One region of the Streptomyces sp. NPDC058001 genome, then DNA from elsewhere that is predicted to be linked to it. Evidence: riboswitches for the same ligand, from Rfam matches in the RefSeq annotation. Region 1 holds a riboswitch; the other holds the start of a gene.
What was found. A riboswitch is a leader RNA that binds a small molecule or an ion and turns the genes downstream of it on or off. The one in region 1 is predicted to bind cyclic di-AMP.

Region 1 (4,334 bases):
GGCGGCTCTCGCAGTTGCACGGGCGGTGGGCCGCCGAGTCCCGGCTTACGCGCTCCGAGCTGACGTACGGGGAGCGGGTCATCGGCAGTCGGCGCGGGCACACCGGGCATCAGCATCTGCCCTGGGTCGCGCTCGACGCCGACGGCGAGGCGACCGAGGAGCGGGGCGAGGTCTACGGCTGCGCACTCGCCTGGTCCGGGTCCTGGCGGATCGCCGTGCACGAGTTGCCCGACGGCGCCGTCCAGATCACCGGCGGCACCGGACACGACGACGCGGGACAGGACCTGCTCGCGCCCGGCGCCACGCTCACCACACCTGTCTTCGCCGGGCTGTGGAGCGGCGGCGGATTCGGCGGCGCGAGCCGCGCCTGGCACGCCTACCAGCGCGCGTACGTCGTGCCGGAAGCGGACCGGGACCGTCCGGTGCTCTACAACTCCTGGGAGGCCACCGGCTTCGGTATCTCCGAGGAGCAGCAGCGCGCCCTCGCCCGGCGGGCCGCCGAGGTGGGCGTGGAGCTGTTCGTGGTCGACGACGGCTGGTTCGGGTCCCGCACCAGCGACCGGGCCGGGCTCGGCGACTGGACCCCCAACCCCGACCGCTTCCCGTCCGGGCTGAAGCCGCTCGCCGACGACGTGCACACGCTGGGCATGCGGTTCGGGATCTGGGTCGAGCCCGAGATGGTGAACCCCGACTCGGAGCTGTACCGGGCGCACCCCGACTGGGTGCAGCACTTTCCGGGACGTACCAGGACGGAATTCCGCAATCAGCTCATCCTCAATCTCGCCCGTGAGGACGTCCAGGCGTATCTCTGGGAGCGGCTCGACGCGCTGCTGAACAGTGCCCCGATCGACTATGTGAAATGGGACTTCAACCGCTGTTTCACCGACGCGGGCTGGCCGGGCGAGCCCTACCCGCAGAAGCTCTGGAACGCCCATGTACGCGCCCTGTACGCCCTGTTGGACCGGCTGCGCGATGCCCATCCCGGTGTCGCCTTCGAGTCCTGCTCCGGCGGCGGCGCACGGGTCGACCTGGGGATCATGGCGCGCACCGACCAGGTGTGGACCTCGGACAACACCGACCCGTTGGACCGGCTCGCGATCCAGCACGGCTTCAGCCAGCTGCATCCGGCACGGGTGATGGCGGCCTGGGTCACGGACAGCCCGAACACGCAGCTCAACGACCGGGTCAGCTCGCTCCGCTTCCGGTTCGTCAGCGCCATGGCCGGAGTGCTCGGCCTCGGCGGTGACCTCACGGAGTGGAGCGGTGAGGAACTGGCCGAGGCGCGGACCTGGGTGGATCTCTACAAGGAGATCAGGCCGGTGGTCCAGCGCGGAGACCTCTACCGGCTGCGGGCCCCGGAGGGGGTGACCGGCGGGCCGAGCGCGATCCAGTACGTGCTCGGTGACGATGTCGTCGTGCTCGCCTGGCTGCCGGCCCAGCAGTACGGGGAAGCGACGGCCCCGGTGCGACTGAGCGGCCTGGACGCCTTGGCCTCCTACGAGTGCCGGGAGACCGGGACCGTGCACCGAGGCGCGGTCCTGCTGCACCACGGGCTGCGCACCGGACTACGCGGCGATCTGGACGCGACAGTCATCCGGCTACGCCGCATCTGACCGAATTGCGCGTTTGATGGGATTCTGGGCCACTGGTCCAACTAGCCCTGAAATAACCGGAATAAGGCGCTATGGCGGCGGCGTCAGTGAGCAGGATCATATCCGTGACGGTGGGTGGCGATCATGCTCGGGCCATGTTCCGTGCGCTCCAAGGGAATTGCGGTACTCCGGAAGGTCCTTCATCGACGCAGGGTGACCGGGAAATTCACCAAGGATCAAGAAGCGGAATGCGTTTGCGAATTCTCTGCTTGTCTGCGGCATTCCTGCTCGCTTAGCGTCCAGCTCCATCCGGACGGACGCCTAATCCTGCCGCCGCCCGGAATCCGGACACCCACCCGAAATTGGCAGGAGCGGGGGATCCACAGGTAGTACGCCGAATCCGGAACCCCTATCGGGAGACCGGAGCGGCTCGGGGTGAAGTCGCGTGAAAGCGCGACCGGGCATCTCCAGCCCGAACCCGACAGCTCACCTCGTAGGCGCCGGAGAGGAATTCGTCATGCCCGCGAAGGGTAAGCACCGTCGTCCCAAGGCCCAGCGCCTCACCCGTGGAATCGCCGTCGCCGGCACCGGTGGCGCCGCGCTCGCACTGCCGTTGATCGGCGCCACCGGCGCCCACGCGGCTCCCGGGCAGGCCGCACCCGTGGCCGCCGAGAAGTCCGTCGCCCTCGACCAGGCCGCCGTCAAGAAGGCCGAAGCGGCGAAGTCCGCCAAGACGGCCACGGTCAGGACGTACGCCGTGAAGTCCGGCGACTATCTCTCGAAGATCGCGCAGGAGCAGAGCGTCAGCGGCGGCTGGCACAAGCTCTACGAGGACAACCGGGAGGCCGTGGGCGACAACCCGAGCCTGATTCACCCCGGTCTGAAGCTGACCATCGGTGGCAAGGCCGCGGACGCTCCGGCCGACCCGTCGTCCTCGTCCTCCTCGTCGGACGACACCGCGGCGCCGTCCACCGAGCCGGCGCCTTCCTCGTCGTCCGCCGACACCGCGGCCCCGGCCGACCAGGGCGCGACCACCAACGCCGCCGACAGCAATGCCTCGGGGTACACGCTGCCCGTCGACGGCGGCGCCGTCGGTACGCCGTACCACCAGTCCGGCAGCATGTGGTCCAGCGGCTACCACACCGGTGTCGACTTCGTCGTCCCGACCGGCACCACCATCAAGTCCGTCGGTCCGGGCACCGTCGTCTCGGCGGGCTGGGGCGGCGCGTACGGCAACCAGGTCGTCGTCCAGCACAGCGACGGCCAGTACTCGCAGTACGCCCACCTCTCCCAGCTGTCCGTCTCGGCCGGGCAGACCGTGACCGGCGGCCAGCAGCTCGGACTCTCGGGCGCGACCGGCAATGTCACCGGACCGCACCTGCACTTCGAGATCCGCACCTCGCCCGACTACGGATCCGACGTGGACCCGCTGGCGTATCTGCGGGCGCACGGAGTCAGCGTCTGACCGAACTCGATCCACTCGATCGGTCGGATTCACGGAAGGGTCGCATCGGCGGATGCGACCCTTCCGCGTATTCCGGGTTGGCCGAATCTTGACCGGTGGTCTTTCTCACGCTTCGTCAACCCCTGGGATGGCTTTATTACGGTGGCGTAGCTCACTCGCGCCGGTGAAAGATGGGGCGTTGTGGCAGCAGAGTCGACAACCTTCATCAGAGACGCGATCAGGTCCTACGCAGCGGTCGGCGACAGCTTCACCGAGGGGGTCGGGGACCCCGGGCCCGACGGAGGCTTCGTGGGGTGGGCCGACCGGCTCGCCGTCCTTCTCGACGACCGACTCCCCGAACACACCTTCCGGTACGCCAATCTCGCCGTCCGCGGAAAGCTCCTCGACCAGATCGTCGCGGACCAGGTACCGCGCGCCAAGAAGCTGGCGCCCGACCTCGTGACCTTCGCCGCGGGCGGCAACGACATCATCCGGCCGGGCACCGACCCCGACGAGGTCGCCGAGCGGTTCGAAAGCGCCGTCGCCGACCTCGCGAACGCCGTCGGCACCGTCGTGGTGACCACCGGCTTCGACACCCGCGGTGTGCCCCTGCTCAAGCATTTGCGCGGGAAGATCGCCACGTACAACGGACATGTCCGCGCGGTCGCCGACCGCTACGGCTGTCCGGTGCTCGACCTCTGGTCGCTGCGGACCGTGCAGGACCGGCGGGCCTGGGACGACGACCGGCTGCATCTCTCGCCCGAGGGGCACACCCGGGTCGCGCTGCGCGCCGGACAGGTCCTCGGCGTCGACGTGCCCGCCGACCCCGACCAGCCGTGGCCGCCGCTACCGCCGCGCGGCACCCTCGAAGTACGGCGCGACGACATCCACTGGGCCCGTGAGTATCTGGTGCCGTGGATCGGGCGGCGGCTGCGAGGCGAGTCATCGGGTGACCACATGGAGGCCAAGCGTCCGGACCTGCTGCCCCTCTGAACCGCCCGGCGGCACGACCGTGTTCGCCGGTACGCGTTCCAGGACGCCCCCGGCGAACACGTCGTACAGCGGCAGGGTCTCCAGATGGACGTACCCGATGTGGCAGTCGCACGCCGTACGGGGACAGGGGCGCGGGCCGAGCGCCGCGCGGTACGAACCGTCGTACAGGTTCCCCAGTTCGGCCGGGACGAAGTGGCAGCGCCGCACGGTGCCCTCGCCGTCCACGGAGATCACCGACGAGCCGGTACGACACGGCAGGCCCGCGCTGCGGTGCGGGTGGCGGCTGTACGGGAACAGCGGGTCGA
Region 2 (4,334 bases), on a different contig from region 1:
GAGGAAGACCACCGGGAATTCGAGGCCCTTGGCGGTGTGCAGGGTCATCAGGGTGATGACCCCGGAGCCGTCGTCCTCGTCGGGGATCTGGTCCGAGTCCGCTACAAGCGCGACCCGTTCGAGGAAGTCGGAGAGCGTGCCCGCGATACCGGCGGCTGCCGCTCCCTCGGCCTCCCCGCGCTCCTGCTCGAACTCCAGTGCCACGGCGGCGAGTTCCTGAAGGTTTTCGATGCGGGTCTCGTCCTGCGGGTCGGTCGAGGACTGCAACTCGGCCAGATACCCGGTGCGTTCGAGTACGGCCTCCAGGACCGTCGCAGGACCGGCGCCGGACTCCACGATGGTGCGCAGGTCCTCCATGAGGGTGTTGAACCGCTGCACGGCGTTGGTGGAGCGGGCCGCCATGCCGTACGCCTCGTCCACGCGGCGCAGTGCCTGCGGGAAGCTGATCTTCTCGCGCTGCGCGAGGGCGTCGATCATCGCCTCGGCGCGCTCGCCGATGCCCCGCTTGGGCACGTTGAGGATACGGCGCAGCGGAACGGAGTCCTCCGGGTTGGCCAGGACACGCAGATACGCGAGGACGTCCCGGACCTCCTTGCGCTCGTAGAACCGGACGCCGCCGACGACCTTGTACGGAAGGCCGACCCGGATGAAGATCTCCTCGAAGACACGGGACTGGGCGTTGGTGCGGTAGAAGACGGCGACGTCGCCCGCCTTCGCCTCGCTCGCGTCCGTGAGCCGGTCGATCTCGTCGGCGACGAACTGTGCCTCGTCGTGCTCGGTGTCGGCGACATAGCCGGTGATCTGGGCGCCCGCGCCGGCGTTGGTCCAGAGGTTCTTGGGGCGACGGCCCTCATTGCGCTCGATGACGGCGTTGGCCGCGCTGAGGATCGTCTGCGTGGAGCGGTAGTTCTGCTCCAGGAGGATCGTGGTCGCGTCCGGGTAGTCCTCCTCGAACTGGAGGATGTTGCGGATGGTGGCGCCACGGAACGCATAGATGGACTGGTCCGCGTCACCGACGACGCACAGCTCGGCGGGCGGCAGGTCGTCCGGGCCCGGCGGTACATCCACCGGGTGCGCGGCGGTGCCGACCAGTTCGCGTACGAGCGAGTACTGGGCGTGGTTCGTGTCCTGGTACTCATCGACCAGGACGTGCCGGAAGCGGCGGCGGTAGTGCTCGGCGACGTCCGGGAAGGCGCGCAGCAGATTGACCGTCGTCATGATCAGGTCGTCGAAGTCGAGGGCGTTGGCCTCGCGGAGCCGGGACTGGTACATCGCGTACGCCTGCGCGACGGTCTTCTCGAAGCCGTCGCTGGCCTGACCGGCGAAGTCCTCTTCGTCGATCAGCTCGTTCTTCAGGTTGGAGATCTTCGCGCTGAACGACTTCGGCGGATAGCGCTTGGGGTCCAGGTCGAGATCGCGGCAGACCAGGGCCATCAGGCGCTTGGAGTCCGCCGCGTCATAGATCGAGAACGACGAGGTGAACCCGAGCTTCTTGGATTCGCGGCGCAGTATCCGTACACACGCGCTGTGGAAGGTCATCACCCACATCGCGTTGGCGCGCGGTCCCACCAGGTGCTCGACGCGCTCCTTCATCTCGCCGGCGGCCTTGTTCGTGAAGGTGATCGCGAGGATCTGGCCCGGGTGGACCCCGCGCTCGGCGAGCAGATGCGCGATGCGGTGCGTGAGGACCCGGGTCTTGCCGGAGCCGGCGCCGGCCACGATGAGCAGCGGTGAACCGGCGTGGGTTACGGCGGCCCTCTGCTGTTCGTTCAGCCCGTCGAGCAGCGCCGCCGGGTCCAGGACGGGGCGCGGGGCGCCGTCCCGGTAGTACGCGTCCCGGGGCGGCGGTGTGTCGAACTTCCCGCCGAACAGATCGTCCGGAATCTCCTCCGGGGCCTGGTGCTCGGGGTCCTCATGGGCCCCCGGGTCCTCATGGGGCGCCAGGTCGTCGGAGCGGGGCGGGTGGTCCTCATGGGCGGCGCGGGGCGCCTTGAGGTTCGCCAGGAAGCTGTCGTCAAAGAGGCTGCTCATCGCCTCCCGAGTCTAGGCCGCCCCACCGACAACCGGTCCCGGTTCCCCCTCCTTGGGCCCCGAACCATAAACGGAGCGAATCCGTCCGCTCACCCAGTGAGAAAGTCACGAAAATGTATCGGGCATATCGCACATCAACCTTCACAGGCTTCACAGGAGTTGGCTAGCGTGCCGGGCAGGCGACCCGACCCCCGCCGGCGAACGACGCCGGGACGGGTGGCCTCCGCTCAATCCGGTGCGCCGCGAGGCAGCCGGAGCCGGGGACCCACTCAGTACCTGGGGTGAATCGGTCCCGTACCCGTGACAGGCGTACGGAGCCGTAGGGCAGCCTTCCGAACCACCCGCCCGAACCCGACAGCTAACCCGGTAGGCGGTCCACGGAAGGAGCGCGTCCGTTGGCGTCGCACCGCAGAGAACGGCAGCCGGGCACACGTGTCGCCGGGCTCCGTACATCCCCCGCCCTCGGGATCACGACGGCGGCCCTGACCTCCGTCGCCCTCCTGTCGCAGAGCGCGCAGGCCGCGCCCGTGAACGACAAGCCGAGCCTCGAAGAGGTCCAGCGCAAGGTGGACGACCTCTACCACGAGGCCGGCGTGGCCACCGAGAAGTACAACGGGGCCAAGGAGCGCACCACCCAGCAGAAGAGGAAGGTCGACGGCCTGCTCGACCAGGTGGCGCGCGGCACCGAGAAACTGAACGAGGCACGGCGGGCCATGGGGTCCTTCGCCGCCGCGCAGTACCGCACCGGCGCGGTCTCGGACACGGCGACCCTGCTGCTCGCGGACAATCCGCAGGACTACTTCGACCAGCGCCAACTGTCGTCACGGCTCACCGAGCGGCAGAAGGAGGTCGTCGACGAGTACCAGACGCAGCAGGTCGCGACGGCCAAGAAGCGGGAGCAGGCGGCGAAGAGCCTGACGAAGCTGACGACCTCGCAGACGGCGCTGCGCAGCAGCAAGCAGGATGTGCAGACGAAGCTGGGCGAGGCGCGTGATCTGCTGTCGAAGCTGACCGCCGAGGAGAAGGCGCGGCTGGCGGCGATCGAGAAGAAGAAGCAGGAGGAGGCGCGCCGCAAGGCGGAGGAACTGGCGCGGAAGCAGGCGGCGGAGGAGAAGAAGCGGCAGGAGGCGGCGGCGCAGGACTCTTCGTCGGGTACGGGGTCCGGCACGGGCACCGGCTCCGGCTCCGGTTCTGGCACTGGCTCTGGCTCTGGCACTGGCTCTGGCTCTGGCTCCGGCACATCGGCGGGTGCGTCCACGCAGACCGCCAAGGTGATCGCCTTCGCCGAGGCCCAGTTGGGCAAGCCGTATGTGTGGGGGGCCACGGGGCCCGGTTCGTACGACTGCTCGGGTCTCACGCAGGCCGCGTGGAAGGCGGCCGGTGTGACACTGCCGCGGACCACCTGGGACCAGGTGAAGGTGGGTACGACGGTGTCGACGGCCGACGCCCGCCCCGGTGACCTGGTCTTCTTCTACGACGACATCAGCCATGTCGGCATCTACACGGGCGACGGCAAGATGATCCACGCCCCGAAGCCGGGTGCGAACGTACGCGTCGAGTCGATCTACTACATGCCCATCCACAGCGTGGTGCGCCCGGCGTAACGGCCCCTCTCATGGGCACCGATATCGACGGCGCGATCGAGATCCGTACGGCGCGCGGGCGGTGGGAGGTCGCGAACGACCTGGCCGACTTCGGTCTCGGCCGGGACCACGACGCGTGGGACTGCCTCTTCGGGGTCAGCGGGGCGTGGGGCGTGGACCGGCCGCTCTTCCCCTACCGGGGTCTACCCGACGACGTCTCGGCCCCGGTACGGGAGACCGGTACCGGCGACTGGACGCACAGCCATACCTACGCCACCTGGGCCGAGGTCGCCGCCGTCGACTGGGACGCGCCGCTCGCCGACGCGCCCGCCTGGTCCTGGGTGGGCGCCTGGCGACCCGGGCGGGACGGGACGTTGGTCCTGGACGAGGTCGTGGCGGTGACGCCCGAGCTGTCCGAGGCGGCGGCGGACATCTTCGGCGGGTCGGTGCTTCCGGCGCCGCCGGAGTGGCCCGCGGGTGGCGAGGTACGGCGGGACGGCGCGGTGTACCGGCCGGTGGTCCTCACGGCACGGATGCTCGCGCCACCGGACGGGGGCCGCTGGGGGCCGGTGTGGACGGCGATGCGGGGGCTTGCCGCCGGGCACGGGGACGAACGGGTACGGCTGGTGGCCTGGTTCGGCTGACGCGCCCGGTTCGGCTGAGGCCCTCGGGACTCAGGTCCAGAGGACCGCGATGAAGATGTTCGCCGTCGTCAGGCCG

Region 2: another riboswitch for cyclic di-AMP. It lies ahead of ACFVT5_RS01520 (NlpC/P60 family protein); the one in region 1 lies ahead of ACFVT5_RS32880 (peptidoglycan DD-metalloendopeptidase family protein).

The regions. Positions count from the first base shown of each region.
Region 1 covers NZ_JBHVQT010000014.1:268,439-272,772, reverse strand. Annotated here, with positions in the region: gene ACFVT5_RS32885 (alpha-galactosidase) at 1-1,613, shown strand, start outside; cyclic di-AMP (ydaO/yuaA leader) riboswitch at 1,917-2,105, shown strand; gene ACFVT5_RS32880 (peptidoglycan DD-metalloendopeptidase family protein) at 2,110-3,057, shown strand; gene ACFVT5_RS32875 (SGNH/GDSL hydrolase family protein) at 3,238-4,029, shown strand; gene ACFVT5_RS32870 (STM4011 family radical SAM protein) at 3,979-4,334, opposite strand, start outside.
Region 2 covers NZ_JBHVQT010000001.1:314,174-318,507, reverse strand. Annotated here, with positions in the region: gene pcrA (DNA helicase PcrA) at 1-2,031, opposite strand, end outside; cyclic di-AMP (ydaO/yuaA leader) riboswitch at 2,246-2,420, shown strand; gene ACFVT5_RS01520 (NlpC/P60 family protein) at 2,427-3,635, shown strand; gene ACFVT5_RS01515 (hypothetical protein) at 3,647-4,258, shown strand; gene ACFVT5_RS01510 (hypothetical protein) at 4,289-4,334, opposite strand, start outside.